Regions from separate parts of the Cupriavidus sp. FW305-3-2-15-C-LB2 genome, predicted to be linked through region 3. Evidence: predicted binding sites of a transcription regulator. Region 3 holds the regulator's gene; each other region holds the start of a gene.
What was found. The regulator FNR, encoded in region 3, switches genes on or off when oxygen is low (the NO sensors DNR and NnrR bind a similar motif). The targets are predictions, from matches to a motif close to TTGATNNNNATCAA.
Positions count from the first base shown of each region.

Region 1 (7,785 bases), on a different contig from region 3:
ATGCAAAGATATAAGCCCACCCACATAAGGTAAATTCAGATATTCTTAGCCCCTGTATAAGCAATCCCTTAAGTGCGGACCAAGCTGCACATCACGGGACCATCCAAAGCCGCCCCCAACCGCCCATGTCGTCCTTCCTGCGCGCCCTTACCCTTCGCCAGTTGCAGATCTTCGTCACCGTGGCCAGGCACGCCAGCTTCGTGCGCGCGGCCGAAGAACTGCACCTGACCCAGCCTGCGGTCTCGATGCAGGTCAAGCAGCTTGAATCCGTGGTCGGCATGGCGCTGTTCGAGCGGGTCAAGGGGCAGCTCACGCTGACCGAGCCCGGCGACCGCCTGCTGCACCATGCGTCCCGGATCCTCGGCGAGGTCAAGGACGCCGAGGAAGGCTTGCAGGCGGTCAAGGACGTCGAGCAGGGCTCGATCACGATCGGGCTGATCAGCACGTCGAAGTACTTCGCCCCCAAGCTGCTGGCCGGCTTTACCGCGCTGCACCCGGGCGTGGATCTGCGCATCGCCGAAGGCAACCGGGAAACGCTGCTGCGGCTGCTGCAGGACAACGCCATCGACCTCGCGCTGATGGGCCGCCCGCCGCGCGAACTGGATGCGGTGTCGGAACCCATCGCCGCGCATCCGCACGTGCTGGTGGCCTCGCCGCGGCACCCGTTACACGATGCAAAGGGGTTCGACCTGCAGGAACTGCGTCACGAGACCTTCCTGCTGCGCGAACCGGGTTCAGGCACCCGCACCGTGGCGGAGTACATGTTCCGGGACCACCTGTTCACGCCGGCCAAGGTGATCACCCTGGGCAGCAACGAGACCATCAAGCAGGCCGTGATGGCCGGCATGGGCATCAGCCTGTTGTCGCTGCACACGCTGGGACTGGAGCTGCGCACCGGCGAGATCGGGCTGCTGGACGTGGCCGGCACGCCGATCGAGCGCATCTGGCATGTTGCGCATATGTCCAGCAAGCGTTTGTCGCCGGCCAGCGAGAGCTGCCGCGCCTATTTGCTGGAGCACACTGCGGAGTTTTTGGGGAGGGAGTACGGGGGGCTGATGCCCGGGCGGCGGGTGGCCTGAGGTTCCAGGAGGGTTGGCTGGGATTAGAGAGCCATCCGTCCCGTCCCGGTCGGAACCCACTGGGCAGCGGCGGCTGGTGAAGGCCTTCGGATGACAAAGGCTAGAGAGAATTGCGAATCCTCTTGATCAAGCCGCAGCTTGATCGGACTGCTGCGGAGCATTTCCCCTCGGACTGAGGCGAATGTCTGGCGCGGCCGCTACGAGGGCAGTCCTGATGGCGGTTGGTCATACTGGGGAATGAAGGATAACCGCAGCTTCGGCTGCGGTTATTTACTTTGGACGCCTGATACAACGTTGGGCTGGCTGGACCGTCCCTTGTCGGCCATGAAGCGTCACTCGTTCGCTCCTTGACCAAGCCGCCCGAACGGCCGGTGTATCAACAAAGCCGCCCAAGCACTTCGCCTCATGTGTCCGGCTCGCGGCACGCTACGCAACCGTCGACTAGTTTTATGTGTACTCTAACGCACGCACATGCCTGCCGCTCCTCGTTAGCCTATAGGAGATTGAAGGCACTGATTAGACGTATGCTAGCAGCCGGTGGCATCTGCGGCTCAGCCCCCGTGGGGTGATGACATGAAAGCTCTCTCTCCATCCGAATGTTCGGCATGGTTGAAGCGTGAAGGTTGCCGCGAAAACCCGTATGGGGGAAAGGAATTTAGCCCAGCCTCATATATTCAGTTTGCCATTTCGAAAGCCGACGGGGGTGTCTCCCAGACGATTGATTGCATCCGTACTCTTCTTGGATCACCGCGAACCTGCCTGTTTCAGGTTACCGACTGGTCGCGGTATGCGGAGCATGAGAATTCAAGACTGATTGACCTGGAATCGAAAACTTCTGGCAACCCATTCGATGCTTGGGGCATGGTATTCGACGCCAGTGAAGTCGATGAAATGTTTGAGTGTTGTTTCCGGGTGGTCCAATGCGGAATGAGTGCTTACCTATACGTAGCGCGAATCGCTACCGTTTATTTCTGGGAAGGAGATCTTGTTGATGTCTGGACGAATGGCCCAGCAATGTGGGACCGGTTGGCCCAATGGCTAGGAAGCGAACAATTCCGCATTACAAGTTCTTAGCGACCGGCGAAGTTGCCCGGCGATCGGCGGTTGCACCTCGGAATCAGTCGTTACGGTCTCTCGGATCTGAAAGGCGGCTGAGGGTCGGTCAGAGACGGCCGCAGTTTCCTGGCGGGTAACGCAAGTCGCTTCTGACGTCCTGCATACATCAATGCAGGTTCAGAGCCGTCATGGCGGTAACAATGCGAAGGAGGGTCATGCAAACCGCGGAAGAGTTAATCGCCCAACGATTGCCAGGTATTCAATTGGGCATCTTCGAAGTCATATGGCCTGCATGTACATGGATTGATCACGTGGCATTGAGACCAAATGGGCGAGTTTGTTTCGTTCATATCCAATCTCACGTGGAGCCATCCGACGAAGAGTGGGAGGCCGGAACACGGCTGATGCGAGAGCTACTTGGTGTCGCAAGTGATGGGGCTAACCTCAGTATCGTATTCGAGCTCAGCCGCATGCGACCGAGCGATCGAACTCACGTCGTCGCAATGTCCGACACCTTATTCAAAGTCATTGCAAGTAGTGTGGCACCATGGCGGCTGAGGCACGGTAGATGATATCGACACTCATCTTCGGCATCGCCGGTGGATAGGCGCCCTCTCCAACGCAAGCGCAAGCTGGCCAGCCCTCGTTATGCTTCAATTGCCAAATATATCTGGATAGCCGCCGAGTACGGGAGGGGCGAAGCAATTTCTAGACTTTGGAGGTGAGCGATGGGCGTAGACAGTTCCGGAGGTGAGTCGGGTCAGACGTTGGTACAGAACAGCCAGTTGGTCCTGAATGCGTTTGGCTACTGGCCAGCCTTTCACGATTCTGAGGTTGTCACCTTCTGCATTAGGATTGCTGAAGAAGCAGGCGGGTATGTGGCTGATGCAACTATTGCAGTACGGCATGGCGGCCAGGACAATCCAAAGTGGACGGGCTCAAGGGAAGATCGGATCGTTGAATTCCTATGCCGAGATATAGCCGAGACCGACATCAATCTCAATGAACTGTCTGGCGGTGCATGGCTGGACGAGATCGTTATATCGAGGCAAGACAATGGTCGCTTTAGCTTTGATATGAGGCCCCTCGCCGGCTTTGACGTTCGATTCAATTGTCGATCTGTGGAGATCCTTGGGGTTGGCCCGGTGCCCTCCACTTGATCAGTGCTGGGTGCCATTGAGTTCAGCGACCGGCGGCGGTTGTACGTCGGAAGCGGTCGTTGCGCCGTCTTGCGTCCGAAAGGCGGTTCAGGGTCGGTCAGAGACGGCCACGCTTTGGCGGCGGGCATCCGATCAAGCAGGCGGTGATGGCCGGCATGGGCATCAGCCTGTTGTCGCTGCACACGCTGTCGCTGGAACTGCGCACCGGCGAGATCGCGCTGCTGGACGTGACCGGTACGCCGATCGAGCGCATCTGGCATGTCGCGCATATGTCCAGCAAGCGTTTGTCACCGGCGAGCGAGAGCTGCCGCGCCTATCTGCTGGAGCACACGGCGGAGTTTTTGGGGAAGGAATATGGCGGGCTGATGCCTGGGCGGCGCGTGGCTTGAGGTACCGGGAGGGTTCGCCTCAGTGCGACATGAAGACAGGCAAGCCTGACTGCCGCAGCAGGGCGCGGGTGGTGCCGCCCAGCACCAGCTCCCTCAGCCGGGAGCGGCCATAGCCGCCGGCGACCAGCAGGCCGGCCTGAACCTTGGCCGCAAGCTGTGGCAGAACGTGGTCGGGATCGCCCTCTCCGACCAGCAGACTGGCGCGGATGCCATGGCTGAGCAGCCATGCTGTCAGCCGATCGGCGCTGTCACGATAGGCCTCTTTCTCACCGGCAGCGCTGTACTTGCCAGCGCTGACCACCAGGACGGTAACGGCGCTGGCATGCACAAGCCACGGCAGTGCGTCCGCGACCGCGCGCGCGGCCTCCCGGCCGCCGTTCCATGCGATGGCGACATGGCCGCCAAGTCGCGGGCCGGACGCGCCCGGCACCAGCAGGATGGGCCGGCCTGCATTGAGCATTGCGTACTCCGCGACCCCGGCCAGCAAAGCCGGCACATCGGCCTGCGCCGAGGGCGCTGCGGGCAGGATGAGATCGGCGAAGCGGCCCTCGTCGGCAAGCGCCCAGCCAGACTCGGCTTCGACAACGATGTGCCGGCTGGGAATGGCCGGCGACACTTGCCCGGTCAGCGTTTCGAGTGCGTTCCTGTGAGCCGCAGCCAGCTTGTGCAAATGGTTCGCGGCAAGCACGCCGTATTGCCCGGCTTCTTCGCCCGCCCCGCGAAACGGCTCCAGGTGCGTTCCTGTTGCCGTCAGTCCGACCACGCTGCCGCCGGACTTTTCGGCAAGCCGTGCTGCCGTTTCAATGCGCGCGGACCGTGCAGCATCTTCGCTCAGGTCGACAAGGATGGTTCTGAAGTCCATGAGGTGATTCCACTCTTTGGTTTGACCTTGCATCATCGTGAAAACAGCACCGGTGCCGTCATCGAGTCAAGCAGCGTACGCGTGACACCGCCGAGCACCAGCTCCCGCATGCGACCGTGTCCGTAGGCACCCATCACGATCAGGTCGGCATCGAAATCCGCCGCGCGCGAAAGGATGAGTTCGCCGATGGTCAGGTCAGCCCCACCGGGACCGTGTTCGATTTCCACGGCGACGCCGTGGCGCTCCAGCACGCGTGCGGCGTGGCCGACCGGGGTGGCGTCGGCTCTGGCCTCCTTGGCCGCGGTCTGTGCGCAAAAAATGCGCGCCTGCGCGCCGGCCATCAGCGGCACGGCGTCGTGAAGCGCCCGCGCCGCCTCGCGGCTGCCATTCCACGCCACGATCACGCGCGTACCCAGCGATGGAAACGTGCCCGCGCACGGCACCACGAGCGTCGGTCGGCCGGTCTCCAGCAGCAGCGATTCCAGCAGTTGCCGGGCCACCGGACCTTCCGTATTGCCGGGGTCGTACTGGCCGGCAACGACCAGGCCGGCCTCGCGGGCCTCGCGCAGCACTGATGCCACCGCCCCCTGCTCCGCGGCGCGCCACTCCGCGCGCACCGGCATGGCCTGGGTTGCAGCCAGAAACTGCGCGCGGACGTCTTCCCTGACCTGCTTGCGCCGGGCCAGATCGTCCGCGACATATTGCTGCGCGCCGTCCATGAGGTAGAACCAGGCAGGATCGGGAATGAAACCTGCGTACATGCCGATCAGCCGGCACTGGCTGGCCGCCGCAAGTCGCCCCGCCACTTCGAGCCGCTGCCGTGCCTGCGGACTGCTGTCCAGATGCACGAGGATGCTGTCGTAAGCCATGATCGCCCTCCCCCTCAACTACAGACCAGTCTAGGCAGCAAGGCCGACCGGCGCTTGACCCGGATCAACGGGCCAGCCATGCGGCGACATGGCTCAAGTTCGTCCTGATGTGCGGTGGAGGCTACTGCGAACAAGGTATGTAAAACCGTCAAGCCATGCGGCCATCACTTCTGTCTGCGGTCAGTTTCTCGCGGCGCCTGCCCCTTCGGGTTGACCTATCTCAAGCGCATATCGAGGCCGGCGCCTACGCTGAATGCAGCGAATCGCAACATCGAGCACACCCTTGCCCTTCAGGAGATCCATCATGTACCAGCGCATCCTGCTCGCCGTCGATGGCAGCCGTTCTTCCGACCTGGCACTGAGCCAGGCCATCATCATCGCCAAGGCAACCGGGGCCGAGGTCAAGGCGCTGTTCGTGGTAGACGACAGCGATGTGTTCTTCGAGGCCAGTTACTTCAATCCAAAAGAACTGGTCGACAACATCACCGCGCACGGCCGCAAGGCACTGGATGCCGCCTCAGCCAGGCTCAGCGAAGCAGGCGTGCGCAATTCGGTGAAACTGGATGAAAAGCCGGTGGCGCCGGGCCGGATCTCGTTGACCATTGTCACCGAAGCCGATGCGTGGAATGCCGACCTGATCGTGCTTGGCACCCACGGCCGCCGCGGCGTCCGGCGCCTGCTGATGGGCAGCGTGTCGGAAGGCGTGCTTGCCAAGACCAGCAAGCCCGTGCTCCTGGTCCGCAGCGAAGTCGAAGGTTAGGCGCGCCATGCCCCACCAAACCATGCGTGCAATGGTCTTCGAGGGCGCAGGCCTGCCGCTGCGCCTCCACCACTTGCCGGTTGCCGAACCGGGGCCCGGCGAACTTCGCATTGCCGTGGGAGCTTGCGGGGTGTGCCGGACCGACCTGCATATCGCCGACGGCGACCTGCGCCATCCCAAGCCGGTGCTCATCCCGGGACATGAAATCGTCGGACAGGTGGATTCGTGCGGCGCCGGTGTCACCGTCTTCAAGCCGGGGGACCGCGTCGGTGTGCCCTGGCTCGGACATAGCTGTGGCCATTGTCGCTACTGCCTGCGTCATCACGAGAATCTTTGCGACGCACCGCTGTTCACTGGCTATACCCGCGATGGCGGCTATGCGGAGTACGTTGTTGCCGACAGCGGCTATTGCTTCCGGATTCCGCCCGGCTACGATGACGAACACGCCGCGCCACTACTCTGCGCGGGCCTGATCGGCTACCGGACGCTGCGCATGGCGGGCGCAGCCAGCCATGCGCAGCGCGTCGGCATCTACGGCTTCGGCGCCGCCGCCCACCTGGTGACGCAGATCGCGGTGGCGCAAGGCCGCGAAGTCTACGCCTTCACCCGCACGGGCGACGCAGGCGCCCAGCAACTCGCCTACCAATCCGGTGCGTGCTGGGCCGGCTCGAGCGAGCTCGAGTCGCCCGTGCCGCTGGACGCCGCGCTGATTTTCGCCCCGGTGGGCGCGCTGGTGCCCAAGGCGCTGCGCGCCGTGGACAAGGGTGGCATCGTGGTCTGTGGCGGAATTCATATGAGCGATATCCCAAGCATGCCTTACCAGCTGCTTTGGGAAGAAAGGCGCCTGTGTTCCGTAGCCAACCTCACGCGTGCCGACGGCATCGCGCTGATGGATATCGCCGCCCGGACGCCGCTGCATACGCACACCACCGCGTATCCGCTGGAGCAGGCCAACGAAGCACTGGCCGACCTGCGCGAGGGCCGGCTTACCGGCGCCGCCGTCCTGAAAGTCCGTCAATAGATCCCTGGCAGATAGATCGATGAGCCGTTACCAGACACGTTTTCAGGCGCGTGAGCATGCGGGCTCGGAGCTCGCCTGGGCGTTGCGCGCGTATCGGGGAACCGATGCCCTGGTGCTGGCGATTCCGCGCGGCGGCGTGCCGGTCGGGCGTGTTGTGGCCGACGCACTGGGCGCTGACTTCGACCTGGTGATGGCGCGCAGGATCGTTCCTGGCGTAGCACTGGACGACTCTGGCGCGACATGGTGCACGGACGCAATGGACGCAAATGGCGGCGCCGACAGCCAGCGTGATGCCCAGTTCGACCAGCTTCGCAGGCAGCGCGCCGTGTATACGCCGGTCCGCAAGCTGGCGGATCCGGGCGGTCGCGTGGTGATCGTCGTGGATGACGGCCTGGTGAGCGGCGCAACGATGTATGCGGCCCTCGCCAGCCTGCGCAAGCGGCAACCTGCCCGGCTCATATGCGCACTCCCGATCGCCACCCCAGCCGGGCTGGACCGGGTCCGCGCCCTGGCCGACGAAGTCATCTGCCTGGATACTCCGGACCGCATCGAAAACCTCGCGCACTTCTATCATGAGTTCCAGCTGGTC
Region 1 is NZ_JBYSZW010000015.1:96,273-104,057, forward strand. Features, by position in the region: gene AC3WRR_RS13695 (LysR family transcriptional regulator) at 126-1,079, shown strand; gene AC3WRR_RS13700 (hypothetical protein) at 1,653-2,153, shown strand; gene AC3WRR_RS13705 (Imm50 family immunity protein) at 2,864-3,295, shown strand; gene AC3WRR_RS13710 (LysR substrate-binding domain-containing protein) at 3,355-3,684, shown strand; gene AC3WRR_RS13715 (universal stress protein) at 3,704-4,546, opposite strand; gene AC3WRR_RS13720 (universal stress protein) at 4,579-5,415, opposite strand; gene AC3WRR_RS13725 (universal stress protein) at 5,720-6,175, shown strand; gene AC3WRR_RS13730 (zinc-dependent alcohol dehydrogenase family protein) at 6,183-7,196, shown strand; gene AC3WRR_RS13735 (phosphoribosyltransferase) at 7,216-7,785, shown strand, end outside.
Region 1: a site for FNR is predicted at 5,470-5,483, ahead of AC3WRR_RS13720 (universal stress protein). Genes of this name have one in related genera too.

Region 2 (7,785 bases), on a different contig from region 3:
CTTTGGTGCGGGCGTTGGGCCCCTGCACGGCGACGATCGCCAGAGGCTGCACGCCTGCAGGCGCAACGTCCTCGCGGCGCGGCGTGATGGTCACATCGCTGCCGGTGGCGGCATTGCGCGCGCGGATCCATTCGATGTCGCCCAGCGCGGTGCTGGCGTTGACGACCAGGCGGAAGTGGTCCTCGGCAAAGAAGTAGACGATCAGGTCGTCGATCACGCCGCCTTTCTCATCCAGCATGCAGGAGTAGAGCGCCTTGCCCGGGGTCTGCAGCTTGTCGACATTGTTGGCCAGCAGGCCGCGCAGGAAGCTGCGGGTATTGGCGCCGGCGAGGTCGACCACGCACATGTGCGACACGTCGAACATGCCGGCGTCGGTGCGCACAGCATTGTGTTCTTCGATCTGGGAGCCGTAGTTGACCGGCATGTCCCAGCCGCCGAAATCAACCATGCGGGCGCCGAGGGCGCGGTGGATGGCGTTGAGGGGCGTGGCCTGGAGCGTCATGGAATCCTCTGGGGCAGTCTCGGTTGGCGAAAACAAAAAAGGGCCATCCGCCGCAATGCTCGCCGCGCCTGAATGTGGCGTGGCAATCCGCTGCGGCGGATGACCCCTCTGTCCTCGATACCTGAGAGATTACAAGGCGGATCCTGCCGGACCCCGTCCTCGTGCGCCCCTTCGGTGGGCACGCTCGCCACGAATGGCGGGTGCCGCTCTCCAGAGTTCGGCATGCATCGTGTGCATATTGCATGCCGATCCGATCGGTCCGTGGTGCCTGAGAGTTTTCGGGTGATACCCCTTCGGCGGCGCAGGCGATGCGCGCTCTCCCGGTCGGATGCGCGCAATGTACGGGAGGCCCCGGCCTTTGTCAAACGGGCCAGGGGAGCCTGCCGTACCTGTCGCTGCGGTGGTCTGGCTTACTTCTTCTTGTCGTCGGTGACAACGTTACCGATCACGCCGCCCACGGCCGCGCCACCCAGCGTACCCAGCGCGCTACCGTCGGTGAGGATGGCGCCGCCCACGGCGCCCGCGCCCGCGCCAATGGCGGTATTACGCTGCTTCGGGGTCATATCCGCGCAACCGGCAAAGGCCGCGACGGTCACGCCGATCAGGGTCACCTTGGTCAAAGTCTGCAGGGTTTTCATTATTGGCTCCGATGTGATGATTCAAGCATGTCAACCCCGCCGCGCAGGCCAGGGGGACATACTAGTTAGAGCGTTTGGTTGCGCGATTGGCTCCGGCCTTTACGAAGTGTTACGCCGGTGACACAACCGGCCGTGTCAACGCGGCTTGCGCTGACTGACCTGCCGCGGCCAGCGTGTTAACATCGGCAGCTTTGCCGCCGTGCCCGTTTCTTGGGTGCTGGCGTGTCCCGCCTGGCCTTCCGCTGTTCCTGCCGATTTCCCTGCCTCCAACCGCATCCCACGCATGACCCATGGCCTGAACTCCGCCCAATCCGAAGCCGTCCGCTACCTGGACGGCCCTTGCCTGGTGCTGGCCGGGGCGGGCTCCGGCAAGACCCGGGTGATCACGCAGAAGATCGCGCATCTGATCGAGGACAAGGGCTTCGAGCCGCGCCATATCGCCGCCGTCACCTTTACCAACAAGGCCGCCAAGGAGATGCAGGAGCGCATCGGCAAGCTGATGGAGGGCAAGACTACGCGCGAGGGCAAGCGCATTCCGCTCAAACAGCTGACGGTCTGTACCTTCCACTCGCTCGGGGTGCAGATCCTGCGCATGGAGGCCGAGCACGTGGGCCTGAAGCCGCAGTTTTCGATCATGGATTCGGACGACTGCTTCGGCCTGATCCAGGAGCAGCTCGGCACCACCGACAAGAAGCTGATCCGCGGCGTGCAGGGCACGATCTCGCTGTGGAAGAACGGCATGGTCGATCCGGAGGCAGCGATCGCGCAGGCCGCCAATGCCGACGAGCACCAGGCCGCGCTGGTCTACCGCAACTACGTGGCCACGCTGCATGCCTACCAGGCGGTGGATTTCGACGACCTGATCCGCCTGCCGGCCGAACTGTTCGCGCGCAATGAAGCGGTGCAGCTCAAGTGGCAGAACCGCCTGCGCTACTTCCTGGTCGACGAATACCAGGACACCAACGCCTGCCAGTACCAGTTGCTCAAGCTGCTGGCGGGCGGCTCGCACCTGCGCGCGCCGGCCTTTACCGCGGTGGGCGACGACGACCAGGCCATCTACGGCTGGCGCGGCGCCACGCTGGACAACCTGCGCGGGCTGCAGACCGATTTTCCGGACCTGAAGGTGATCAAGCTGGAGCAGAACTACCGCTCCACCGTGCGCATCCTGGAAGCGGCCAACGCGGTTATCGCCAACAATCCCAAGCTGTTCGACAAAAAGCTGTGGAGCGAGCACGGCATGGGCGACCCCATCGCCATCCACCCGATGAACGACGAGGAGCACGAGGCCGAGTCGGTGGTGTTCCGCCTGTCCGCGCACAAGTTCGAGCGCCGCGCGCAGTTCCGCGACTACGCCATCCTGTATCGCGGCAACCACCAGGCGCGGCTGTTTGAGCAGATCCTGCGGCGCGAGCGCATTCCCTATGTGCTTTCAGGCGGCCAGAGCTTCTTCGACAAGGCCGAGATCAAGGACATCTGCGCCTACCTGCGCCTGATTGCCAATCCCGACGACGATCCCGCCTTTATCCGCGCCATCACCACGCCGCGCCGCGGCGTGGGAAACACCACGCTGGAAGTGCTGGGCACCTTTGCCGGACAGGCCAAGGTGTCGCTGTTCGAGGCCGCGATGATGGGCGGTATCGAAGGCAAGCTGCAGCCGCGCCAGCTGGAGCCGCTGCGCGTGTTCTGCGAATCGATGGTACGGCTGGCCGACCGCGCGGCCAAGGATCCCGCCACCGTGGTGCTGGACGACCTGATGGAAGGGATCCACTACGAGGCCTACCTGTACGACAGCTTCGACGAACGGCAGGCGCAGTCGCGCTGGACCAACACGCTGGAATTCCTGGACTGGCTCAAGCGCAAGGGCACCAAGCCCGAAGGCGCCGAGGGCGAGGAAGCCACCGGTTTCGACAATGCCGACGGCTTCGGCAGCGAAGGCAAGAACCTGCTGGAGCTGACCCAGACCGTGGCGCTGATGAGCATGCTGGAAGGCCGCGAGGAAGATCCCGACGCGGTGCGGCTGTCCACGCTGCATGCGTCCAAGGGGCTGGAGTATCCGCACGTGTTCCTGGTCGGTGTGGAGGAGGGCATCCTGCCGCACTGCCGCGAAGACGAGGACATGAGCGACGAGAAGATCGAGGAAGAGCGGCGGCTGATGTATGTCGGCATCACCCGCGCCCAGCGCAGCCTGCATGTCAGCTGGTGCAAGAAGCGCAAGCGTGCGCGCGAAACCTACTCGTGCCAGCCTTCGCGCTTTATCGGCGAGATGAAGCTGGAGGAGGCGCCTGCGCCGGTGGATGAAACCCCGGCGATGAGCCCCAAGGACCGGCTCGGCGCGCTCAAGGCACTGCTGGGAACCGGCGGCAAGACGGCCCCGGGCTGAACGGGGCGCTACAGTCCCGATACAAAGGCATACCAGGCTGACAAGACGCCGGGTGCAGGCATACCTGGTATTGCGGCTGTGCTGCTCGAGCCGTTCTACTGCGGCGAATCCTCGCGCAGCCGCGCCACCGGCGGGGTCGGCATGGGGTTGTCGATCGCGGCCGACATTGCCGCGCGCCATGGCGGCGAGCTGACCCTGAGCAACCGCCCCGAAGGCGGCCTGCCCGCGCGCCTGTCCCTACCGCGCGGCTGACGCCGCCAGCGTGACGTACTGCGAGCCGCGCTGCCCGTGCGTGAAGTCGAGCGGGAAATCGCCCACGTCCACGCGCCCCTGCAGTGCCCGCCGCATCTCGGCCGCGCCGCTGCCGCGCAGGCCGGCCAGCGCGCGCGCCAGCCATGCCGCGCCGATATAGCCGGCCAGCGTGGCCGGCGACGGCGGCTCATCCAGGTATTGCTTCATGCGCGCCACGTGTTCCTTCACCACCCGCAGCGTGGCCTGTTGCGGCCCGGGCGCGACCTGGGTCAGCACCATGCCGCCGTTGTAGCCAGCGCCCAGGATTTCGCGCGCGGCGGTGGCGCTGACCGACGACAGCCCGACCAGGAAACCGTACCAGCCCTGCACCGCCAGCGCGCGGCCCAGTCCGGCGTAGGCGAGGGTATCGCCCGCCACGATCACCGCGCCCGGGCGGGTGGCGGCGATGCGCCGGGCGGCGGCCTCGGGATTGGCGTCGAGCGGCACCGCGCGCGTCCCGGTCTGCGCCTCCAGCCGGGCCAGCGACGGGGCGGCGAAGTCCGGCGCCAGGGCCAGCGCGATGCTGGTCATGCCGTAGCTGCGCAGCTGGCGTACCGCCGCGTCCAGTTCGGCCTGGTAGTCGGCACGGGTGAACCAGACGTTGTCGGCCGTCAGCGCAAGGCCCGACAGCGGCGCCACGATCTGCACGCCGCGCCGGCCCAGCTCGGCCGATGCCGCCAGCGCCGGCAACAGCCGGTCGCCCGGGCCGAACAGCAGCTCGGCGCGGTCGGTATCGGCCAGCGACACCGCCTGCGCCAGCGCGCGGCGCGGGTCGGGATCGGCGTCGCGGACCACGTGCGCGATGCGCACCGGGCCGTTGCCGGCGTTGACGGCGTCGAACATGACCTTGGCCCCGGCCAGGTAGTCGCGCGCAAGGTCGGCTTGTGCGCCGCCGCGGTCGAGCAGGTGGCCGACCACGATCGTGCGGCGCGCCTGCGACAGTGCTGGCCAGGCGGGCAGGGCCAGGGCCGCGCCGGCGGCGGCAAGCAGGCGGCGCCGGTGCCGGGCCGGTGCTGCCAGGTGCCTGCGCAGCGGTAGGTACGGCGGAAACATCGGAGTCTGGTCGGGAGTTGGCATTGCAGGGGGCAGGTGACGCGCGGGCCGGCGGTGGCGCGCAGCGTATCCGCCGCACATGACACCAATGTGACGCCTGCCGCCCGCAGGGTCCAATGCCCGCGCTTGACGGCGGTCAACGCGCCGGCGGCGGTGCGGCCCTACGATGGGCCGTCATACACTCATACCCCCGCGCCCCCATGATCCCGTCTGCCATACCTTCCCCTGCGCCCGACCGCCGCGCGCTGTCCGACTTCCGTGCGCTGGCCGGCCGCATCGACGGCAACGGCCCGCGCTATACCTCGTACCCGACGGCCGACCGCTTCCACAACGGCCCCGACCTGTCGCTGTACCACGACGCACTGGCCGCCTGCCGCGCCGACGCGCCGGCGCCGCTGTCGCTGTACCTGCATATCCCGTTCTGCGAGAACATCTGCTACTACTGCGGCTGCAACAAGATCATCACGCGCGACCATGGCCGCAGCGCCCGCTACGTCAACTACCTGGGCCGCGAAATGGCGCTGGTGGCAGACCGGCTCGGGCCGCGTCGCCAGGTGCTGCAGTCGCACTGGGGCGGGGGCACGCCGACCTTCCTCGACCCCGGCGAGATGCGCCGCGTGATGGCGCTGCTGCATGAGCATTTCGAGCTGGCGGCCGAGGGCGAGCATTCGATCGAGATCGATCCGCGCCGCGTCGACCACGCCCGCATGGCGCTGCTGGCCGAACTGGGCTTCAACCGCGTCAGCCTGGGCGTGCAGGATTTCGATCCCAAGGTCCAGCAGGCCATCCATCGCATCCAGCCCTTCGAAGAGACCCGCGCCGTGGTGGATGCCGCACGCACGCTGGGTTTCCGCTCGGTCAGCCTGGACCTGATCTACGGCCTGCCGCACCAGACCGCGGCGCGCTTTGGCCGCACCATCGATCAGGTGCTGGCGCTGCGCCCCGACCGGCTCTCGGTCTATAGCTACGCGCACCTGCCGCATGTGTTCAAGCCGCAACGCCGCATCGATGAAAACGCCTTGCCGCCCGCCGGCGAGAAGCTCGACATCCTGGTCTCCACCATCGAGCGGCTGAGCGCCGAGGGCTACGTCTACATAGGTATGGACCATTTCGCGCTGCCCGACGACGACCTCGCCGTGGCCCAGCGCGAAGGGCGGCTGCAGCGCAACTTCCAGGGTTACTCAACGCATGCCGGCTACGACCAGGTCGGGCTCGGCATTTCCGCGATCGGCGCGATCGCGGGGCGCTACGTGCAGAATGCGCGCACGCTGGACGAGTACTACGGCGCGCTCGACCACGGCCGCCTGCCGCTGGCGCGCGGCGTGGCGATGAGCGCCGACGACCACCTGCGGCGCGAGATCATCGGCGCTCTGATGTGCAATGGAGTGCTCGATATCCCGGCGCTGGAAGCGCGCCACGGCATCCGCTTCGGCACGGCCTTTGCGCCGGAACTGGCCGACCTCGCCGCGCTGGGCGCGGACGGACTGGTGCAATGCGCGCCGGACCGCATCACCGTGACGCCGCTGGGCCGGCTGCTGGTGCGGCGCGTGGCGATGGTGTTCGACCGCTACCTGCGCGAAGACGCCGCGCGGCCAGCGTCCACGGGTGCCCAGGCCGTTGCCGCCAACGATGGCGCGCAGCCGGTGCGCTTCGTGCCGCGGGCGCGGTACTCGCGCGTGGTGTAGCGGCCGCGCAAGCGGTACGGACGAAAAAAAGCCCGCGCAATGTGCGCGGGCTTTTTGTTTGCAGCAGGCGGACTTACTTGGCGGCGTTGGCCATGTAGTCCGAGGCGGCGATCACGTCGGCGTCCGGGCCGGCGTAGCCACCCTTGGGCGGCATCACGCCCTTGCCCTTGAGCGCAAAGTTGTGGACCGCGTCCATGCCTTCCTTCAGGCGCGGCGCCCAGGCGGCCTTGTCGCCGAACTTGGGCGCACCGGCCACGCCGGCGGCGTGGCAGGCGGCGCAGACCTGCTCGTAGACCTTCTTGCCCACGTCGGCCGAGGCGGCCGGCGCAGCAGCGGGTGCGGCGGCAGCAGCTGCCGGGGCCGCTGCCGAGGGAGCTGCCGGTGCAGGCGCGGCACCGGCGGCCGGAGCGGCGGCGGCTTCAGGGGCTGCGGCAGTCGCCGGCGCGGCGGCAGCCGGGGCAGCCGGTTCCGGGAACTTGGCACCGCCGGCGTCGGCCATGTAGACCACGGCACGGGCCAGTTCGTAGTCGGCGTAGTCGTCCGGCGTGGTGCCGGCACGCGCGGCCATCGCGCCCTTGCCGTTTATCACCGACTTCATCAGGCCGTCAAAGCCCTGGCCGATGCGCGCGGTCCAGTCGCCGGCGTTGGCGTACTTGGGTGCGCCCGCCGCGCCGGTGGCGTGGCACGCGGCGCAGATTTCCTTGTAGACCTGCTCGCCCGTCTTGAAGACGCGCGGCGCGTTGGGATCCTTGATTTCGAGCGAGGCAACCGGCTTGATGCGGTCGTTGACGGCTTCCGCCGTGGTGGCGGCGCCGGCGCTTTCAGTCGAGCCGTGTCCGACAAAGTTGACCAGCAGAATGATCACGATGATCGGCACCAGGAAAGCCGCGATCACAACTGCGATCAGTTGCTTCGGGGTCTTGATGGGAGACTCGTGTTCGTCGTGTTCGTTGTGGACGTCGCTCATACAGAACTCTCAGTTTTGCAGGAAACCTTCTGGCCGCTTACGCTCGGCTTGCTTATTCTGGCCCGGTCTTGGTCACTCGCTGACCGCTGTCCGGCCCCATGCGGACCGCCCGTGCTGGCTGCGGCCCTTGCCTGACTTGGGTCTGTTGCTATTTGCGCGCTGCGGACTGTCTCCCGGACCGGACCTGATTGTCGCCGACAACAAGCCGCGCGGCCTTGACCCCGGTCGACTCATTGCATCGGCGGTGTGGCGGGCACGATTTGACGCAA
Region 2 is NZ_JBYSZW010000068.1:19,036-26,820, forward strand. Features, by position in the region: gene gcvT (glycine cleavage system aminomethyltransferase GcvT) at 1-502, opposite strand, end outside; glycine riboswitch at 601-726, opposite strand; glycine riboswitch at 748-835, opposite strand; gene AC3WRR_RS32390 (YMGG-like glycine zipper-containing protein) at 913-1,140, opposite strand; gene AC3WRR_RS32395 (UvrD-helicase domain-containing protein) at 1,424-3,520, shown strand; partial or broken gene AC3WRR_RS32400 (ATP-binding protein) at 3,572-3,772, shown strand; gene AC3WRR_RS32405 (ABC transporter substrate-binding protein) at 3,758-4,888, opposite strand; gene hemN (oxygen-independent coproporphyrinogen III oxidase) at 5,065-6,549, shown strand; gene AC3WRR_RS32415 (c-type cytochrome) at 6,623-7,516, opposite strand.
Region 2: a site for FNR is predicted at 4,991-5,004, ahead of hemN (oxygen-independent coproporphyrinogen III oxidase). Genes of this name have one in related genera too.

Region 3 (7,785 bases):
CGTTCTACGGCATGGCCACGTTCGAAGGCTCGATGATGTCGATCAAGACCGTCAACGCGCTCTCGCACTACACGGACTGGACCATCGGTCACGTGCACTCGGGCGCGCTGGGCTGGGTCGCGATGATCTCGATCGGCTCGCTCTACTACCTGATTCCGCGTCTGTTCGGTGAGAAGCAGATGTACAGCGTCCGGCTGATCGAGTGGCACTTCTGGATCGCGACCATTGGCGTGGTGCTGTATATCGCCTCGATGTGGATCGCCGGGGTGATGGAAGGCCTGATGTGGCGCGCCACGCAGCCTGACGGCACGCTGACCTATGCCTTCGTCGAAGCGGTCAAGGCCAAGTACCCGTTCTACCTGATTCGCTTGCTGGGTGGCCTGTGCTTCCTGTCCGGCATGCTGCTGATGGCCTACAACGTGCTCAAGACCATTGTCGGCAAGCCCGCCGTGGATGCGCCGATTCCGGCCAGCATCACTGCCTCTGCCCACTGATCAATCCAGGATAGAAAGATGTCCGACAAACAACGCTTCTTTTCCCACGAAACGCTGGAGAAGAACATCGGCTGGCTGATCATCTGCACGATCCTCGTGGTCAGCATTGCGGGTCTGGTCCAGATCGTGCCGCTGTTCTTCCAGCACTCCACCACCGAGCCGGATCCGGGCATCACCCCGTATTCGCCGCTGCGGCTGATGGGCCGCGATATCTATATCCGTGAAGGCTGCGTCGGCTGCCACTCGCAGCAGGTCCGCACGCTGCAGGCCGAGACCGAGCGCTACGGACACTTCTCCACGGCGGGCGAGTCGGTCTACGACCACCCGTTCCTGTGGGGCTCCAAGCGCACCGGTCCCGACCTGGCGCGCGTGGGCGGGCGCTACTCGGATGACTGGCAGCGCATCCACCTGCGCAATCCGCGCGACGTGGTGCCGGAATCCGTGATGCCATCGTACCCGTGGCTGGAAAAGGCCGAGCTGCCCACCAACGACATCCAGGCCCGCATGCGCGCGCTGGTGCGCCTGGGCGTGCCGTACACGGATGCCGAGATCGCCAAGGCACCGGACGAGCTCAAGGGCAAGACCGAAGAAGATGCGCTGGTTGCCTACCTGCAAGGCCTGGGCACCAACCGCCGCAACGTCCGCGTGGATTCCGCCGCGGCTGCGGCACCCAAGGAGTAAGCCATGGCCATGATCACTGCCATTGCGACCGTCGTGTCGATGGTCGTCTTCCTGGGGATCTGCTGGTGGGCCTGGTCCGCCGGCCGGCAGGCCGCTAACCGGGAATCCGCCATGCTGCCGTTCGCGCTGCCTGACGAAACCACGACAACATCGAGCCGGAACACCTAGCCATGAGCGATTTCATTTCCGAATTCTGGAGTTATTACATTGCCGCTATCGCGCTCATCGGCATCGTCTGGTGCGTGTGGCTGCTGTTCTCGCAACGCAAGGTCGCCAAGACCACCGGCGGCACTGAAGACACCGGCCATGTCTGGGACGGTGACCTGCGCGAGCTGAACAACCCATTGCCGCGCTGGTGGATGTGGATGTTCCTGCTGGCCTGCATCTTCAGCCTGGCCTACCTGGTGCTGTATCCGGGACTGGGTTCGTATGCCGGCGTGCTGAAGTTCTCCACGCAGGGCGAACTTGCCGCGCACCGCGCGGCGCAGGAGAAAATGCAGAACGAGATCTACTCCAAGTACCTGAAGATGGACGTCAAGCAGGTGGCGGCGGATCCGCAGGCGCGCGAGATCGGCCAGCGCCTGTTCCTGAACTACTGCGCACAATGCCACGGCTCGGACGCGCGCGGCAGCCGCGGCTTTCCGAACCTGACAGACAGCGACTGGCTCTATGGTGGCGAACCCGACATCATCCAGCAGACCATCACCAAGGGCCGCAATGGCGTGATGCCGCCGTTTGCCGCGGCCATCGACGCCAAGCAGGCGGGCGACGTGGCGCAATACGTGCGCTCGCTGTCGGGCCTGTCGTCGGACCCGATCCGTGCGTCGCGTGGCGAGGGCGCCTTCAAGACGACCTGCGTGGCATGCCACGGCGCCGGCGGCAAGGGCAACCAGGCGCTCGGCGCGCCCAACCTGGCGGACAACGTCTGGCTGTATGGCAGCTCGGAAGGCAGTATCGTCGACGCAATCCTGAAGGGCCATAACAACCACATGCCTGCGCATGAGGAGATCCTGACGCCTGAACGCATCCGGATGCTGACGGCCTATGTCTGGGGTCTGTCCAATACTGGGGGCGGAGCCGGGCAATGACCGACGACTCATGTGAGCGGGCGCTGGCAGCTCGCGGGAGAGCATGCCCATGAACGCACCCGGGACCGAAGAAATGGCCCGGGCGGCCCCCCAGCAAACGTGGGACCTGCAACGGTCGGCCGCTGCGCCGGGCGAGACCTCTGACGAAACGCTCTACGAGGTCCGCCGCAAGATCTACCCGCGCTCGGTGACGGGCGCATTCTCCAGCTGGCGGGTCTGGCTGGTGATCCTGACCCAGCTGATCTACTACGGCACGCCCTGGCTCCAATGGAATGGCCGCCAGGCCGTGCTGTTTGACCTTGGCGAGCGCAAGTTCTACATCTTCGGGCTGGTGCTGTGGCCGCAGGACGTCATCTACCTGGCGGTGCTGCTGGTCATCTCGGCGCTGGCGCTGTTCCTGTTCACGGCGATCGCGGGGCGGCTGTTCTGCGGCTATGCCTGTCCGCAGACGGTCTACACCGAGATCTTCATGTGGATCGAGCGGCGGGTCGAAGGCGACCGCATCGCCCGCATCCGGCTCGATGGCGATCCGTGGAGCCTGCGCAAGTTCCGTCTCAAGGCGACCAAGCACTTCCTGTGGGTGCTGATTGCGCTCTGGACCGGCTTTACCTTCATCGGCTATTTCGCACCGATCCGCGAACTGGGCGGCGAGGTGCTCAGCCTGTCGCTGGGGCCGTGGCAGTCGTTCTGGATGCTGTTCTACGCGTTCGCCACCTGGGGCAATGCGGGCTTCATGCGCGAGCAGGTGTGCAAGTACATGTGCCCGTATGCGCGTTTCCAGAGCGTGATGGTGGATCGCGATACCTATGTCGTGACCTACGACGTCGGCCGCGGCGAGCCGCGCGGAAGCCGGTCGCGCAAGACCGACCACCACAAGGCGGGGCTTGGCGACTGCGTCAACTGCAGCATCTGCGTGCAGGTGTGCCCGACGGGCATCGATATCCGCGACGGCCTGCAGTACGAGTGCATCGGCTGCGGCGCCTGCATCGACGCCTGCGACCAGGTCATGGACAAGATGGAATATCCGCGCGGCCTGATCCGGTACACCTCGGAAAACGCGATGCGCAAGGGCTTGTCCGCGGCGGCATCACGCAAGCGCCTGCTGCGCCCGCGCGTGGTCATTTATTCCGTGATCTGGGTGGCGTTGCTGGCCGGGTTCATGGCTTCGATCGCGCTGCGCACGCCGCTGAAGGTCGACATCATCCGCGACCGTGGTGCGCTCGGCCGTGAAGTGGAAGGCCGCTGGATCGAGAATGTCTATCGCCTGCAGCTGATCAACACCACCGAAGCGCCGATGCAGATCAGCGTGCGCGCCGACAGCGACGAACTGAAGAACCTGACCGTGGAATACGACAAGCAGGCCGAATCGCTGGCGCCGACGTCCAACCGGTTGCTGCCGATCCGGATCCGCGTGCCGATCGAGGCCGCGGCGCAGGGCACGCACAAGATCAACGTGACGGTGACGAGCGAAGGCACGGAGCGGGGGCATGCCGAAATCCGGCAATCCACCAGTTTCATCGTGCCGCGCGATTTGTGAAGCTAGGTCGTCAAGATGAAGGGGGCAAGATGAGTCAGCAAGGCAATCCGTGGTGGAAGGAGCCGTGGCCGTGGCTGTTGATGAGCGGCCCGCTGGTGGCGATGGTGGCGTGTGGCGTGACGATCTGGCTGGCATCCACGCATCCGGACATGCCGGTGCAGGGTGCAACGCGCCATGGCCTGGTGGTCGAGAAGGCCGACGCCGCGCCGCCCAAGGCTGCCGCTGTGAGGCAGCCATGAGGTTGCGCTGGCTGATGTGGGTACTCTGGCCGGCGTTCCTGATGGCCGGGTTCGCGACCGCGACGGTGTTTTCGGTGGTGGATCCCGGTGACCTGAACTTCTTCGGCCAGCCGATCGAAGCGTCCCGCGAATCGGTCTACACCGTTGGTTTCCTGATGGCCTGGGTGTTCTGCGCGTTGTCCAGCGGACTGACGCTCTACACCATGCCGTCGCGGCTCAGCGATACCGACGAACTGGAATAAGCGGATCGGTGTGAGGTCTGCGCTGCCATGTCCGCATGCGGTACCTGGCAGCGCCTTGGCCGCTTAGCAGGAGCGGCTGTAGAGCTGCTTGATGCCGTCGATGTCCACGAGCTTGACGTGGCGCTGGCGAATCTGGATCAGGCCGGCTTCGGCAAAGCGGGAGAACAGGCGGCTGACGGTTTCGAGCTTCAGGCCCAGGTAGCTGCCGATCTCTTCGCGGCTCATGCGCATCACGAACTCGGACGCCGAATAGCCGCGTGCCGACAGGCGCTCAGAGAGGTTGATCAGGAAGGCGGCAAGCCGTTCCTCGGCGCGCATCGAGCCCAGCGTGACCAGCATCAGTTGGTCATGCGTGATTTCCTTGCCCATCAGGCGCAGGAACTGCTGCTGCAGCGACGGCAGGTCTGCCGACAGGGACTGCAACTCGCTCATGCGGACCACGCAGACTTCGGTGTCCTCCAGCGCGGCGGCATCGGAGGCATGCTGCATCTCGCCCAGCCCGTCGAGACCGACAATTTCGCCGGGCAGGTGGAAGCCGGTAATCTGCGAGCGGCCGTCTTCAGTGGTGACGTGGGTCTTGAGCGTGCCAAAGCGCACGGCATAGACCGCGGTGAGTGGATCGCCCATGCGATACAGGGTTTCACCCTTGTGCACACGGATGCGTTCCTGAACCAGCGTGTCCATCTTGGCGAGGTCTTGCTGCGACATGCCGACCGGAAGGCACAGCTGCCCCATCGCACAGGTGGAGCAGCGTGGTGACATCTCGGTAATGGGAATGGAGGTGAGCAATTGGAACCTGCTAGAAATGGCAGCGAGGGCGCGATAACGGCATTTTACCGTGCGATGTGATGTGGTAGGGAGTGAGAATTGACACTTGGCGTACTGATCAGCGTTTTTCTGCTGGCTTTGCTGGGCGGGGTCCACTGCGCCGCCATGTGCGGCGGCGTGGCGCTGGCCGTGGAGCAGCGTCACGGCGCGGCGGCGACGATCAGTCTGGTGCCCAGCCGTGCCGCCTGGCTCGGCGAGTTGCTGATAATGCACCTGGGCCGGATCTCGACCTATATGCTGCTTGGGGCCGCGCTAGGCGCGGTCGGTGCTTCGGCGTGGAAACAGGACTATCTGCCGGTGCAGCGCTGGCTGTTCGGCGCGGGCAGCGTCATGCTGCTGTGGTCGGGCTGGCGGTTGCTGCGCGGCAACACGTTTACCGTCGACTGGCTGGAGCGGCTGGCGTCGCGTGCCAGCGCAGCGGTGGCGCGCCGGCTGGGTGGCGTGGCACGCGGCATGCCGTCCTTTGTGCGCGCACGCGGCGGCCTGGCGCGGCGATACGGCGTGGGCCTGGCGTGGGGGCTGGTGCCGTGCGGCATGGTCTATGGGGCGCTCACGCTCGCGCTGCTGGCGGGCAATGCGGCGTCCGGCGCACTCGTGATGGGCGTGTTCGGGCTCGGCACACTGCCTAACCTGCTGGTGCTCTCCGGCCTGTCAGGCTATTTGCGTACGCTGTCGCGACGTCCCGGCGTGCGCCTGGGGGCCGGCCTGGCGGTAATGGCGTTCGGCGGCCTTGGCATTGCGCGAGCGGTGCTGTTGCCACATTCGCTGGCCGAGCATGGATTCTGCCTGGTGTTCTGAGGCGCCGGCGCTGCGCGGGCAACGGATGATGGTTGCAGGCGGGGGCGGGAATGCCATACAATCGCCAACATTGCGGTATCGCGCGGTGTCTTGTGAGCCGCGGTAAGCAGCGGGCGAGCAGCGCCAGGCGGCCTTCATACCAGAAGGTGAGTTCAGGGCAGGGGAAGCGGAAGGTTTTCGATGCCCGTCCCGTCCCCACAGTCCATCCGGTTCAAAAGATCTGGTTCAAAAGTCCGGCTGGCACTGCGGTGTTGGCGATGCCGGCCTTGCTCCCGATACCCGTTTTTCTTGCGTCCGAGGCCTTCAGTTCGCTGACAGCGACGTCCGGTATGTGCGGACGCGCTACGCAAGAGGTTCGCTGGCTGGCCCATAACCGCATGCGAACGATCTCCTGCCGGAACGCCCGGCAACTCGATGCAAAGATAGGGAAGTGCACGGCTTGGATGCAGCAGGTATCCGGCTAGCTGCGCAATGAGATGGCGGTGGCTTTCGCACCGCTGTATCCAAAATCTCCGGTGCCCCGGATCCGTCCGGGAGCAGGTGCAAAGACAGGCTGCACACCATCAACATGAATACCCAAGAGGCGAAGATCGTCCTCGAGACGGCGCTGATCTGCGCGCAGGAACCGTTGCGCGTCAATGATCTGCGGCGGCTGTTTGACGACGACGTCGGCGCAGACACCATCCGCGTGCTGCTTGATGAACTGCGCCAGGACTGGCGGCCGCGCGGCGTGGAACTGGTGGCCCTGGCCAGCGGCTGGCGCTTCCAGAGCCGGCCGGAAATGCGTGAATACCTGGATCGGCTGAATCCAGAAAAGCCGCCAAAATATTCGCGCGCGGTGATGGAAACACTGGCGATCATTGCCTACCGGCAGCCGGTGACCCGCGGCGATATCGAGGAAATCCGCGGCGTGACGGTCAGCACGGAAGTCATCAAGAAGCTTGAGGACCGCAGCTGGATCGAGGTGATCGGACACCGCGACGTGCCGGGCAGGCCGGCGCTGTATGCGACCACCAAGGCGTTCCTGGACGATCTTGGCCTGCGTACGCTGGATGAGCTGCCGCCGCTGGAAGATGCCCAGGCGCAGGCGCAGGCAACCCTGCTGGAACAGCAGGCCATCAATTTTGAAGACCTGGCTGCAAACAAGGCGGCCAGCGCCGACGAAGAGGCTTTTGCCAACCCCGCCGCGCATGCGGCGGATGTGGCTGAAGCATCCGTCGCAAACGAAGCCGAGACGACCGGCCCGGTCGACCAAGGCGCCAATGGCTTTGACGCGCAACCGCTGCAAGCTGCAGCCGACGATGCCGCCGAGGCCGCTTCCACCGAACCAGCCGCACCCAATCCGGACGGGGCGCGGGGCGATTTGCCGGACAACGGCACCCCGCCGCACCCGAGCGAGCACGACGAGCGCGTGCCGAACTGAACAACATGCAACATCCGATAGTGAATATCTTGTCTGATTCCGTTGAGCAAGACACCCGCAATGCGGGCGCACCCTCCGACACCGGCGCCGCAGAACCCGGATCGGGCAGCGAAGCCGCGCCCCGCCGCAAGGGGCTGCGCCGCGGGCTGAGGAACCTGGTCGCATCGCGCCGCCAGGCACAGGACCGCGGCGAGGGCGCCGAAGGCGCCGGCGGCCAGGCCGATGCCGGTGAAGCGGGCGCCGCACAGGCGGCGGGCGGTGCGCGCGGTGGCCAGCGTGGCCGCGGCAAGCGCAAGACGGGGCAGGGCGAGGGTGGCCAGGGTAGCCAGGGCGGCCAGGGCACCAGCAAGGCAGAAAAGGTCGACCGTGCGGCCAGGGCCGAAGGCACCGACAAGCCTGAGCAGCCCGGCCGCAAGCGCAAGCCGGTCCAGCGCTCAGGCAAGGCGGCAGCGCCG
Region 3 is NZ_JBYSZW010000059.1:9,981-17,765, reverse strand. Features, by position in the region: gene ccoN (cytochrome-c oxidase, cbb3-type subunit I) at 1-494, shown strand, start outside; gene ccoO (cytochrome-c oxidase, cbb3-type subunit II) at 513-1,175, shown strand; gene AC3WRR_RS30475 (cbb3-type cytochrome oxidase subunit 3) at 1,179-1,343, shown strand; gene ccoP (cytochrome-c oxidase, cbb3-type subunit III) at 1,346-2,263, shown strand; gene ccoG (cytochrome c oxidase accessory protein CcoG) at 2,313-3,800, shown strand; gene AC3WRR_RS30460 (membrane protein) at 3,830-4,039, shown strand; gene AC3WRR_RS30455 (hypothetical protein) at 4,036-4,281, shown strand; gene fnr (fumarate/nitrate reduction transcriptional regulator Fnr) at 4,345-5,070, opposite strand; gene AC3WRR_RS30445 (sulfite exporter TauE/SafE family protein) at 5,149-5,907, shown strand; gene scpB (SMC-Scp complex subunit ScpB) at 6,476-7,330, shown strand; gene rluB (23S rRNA pseudouridine(2605) synthase RluB) at 7,336-7,785, shown strand, end outside.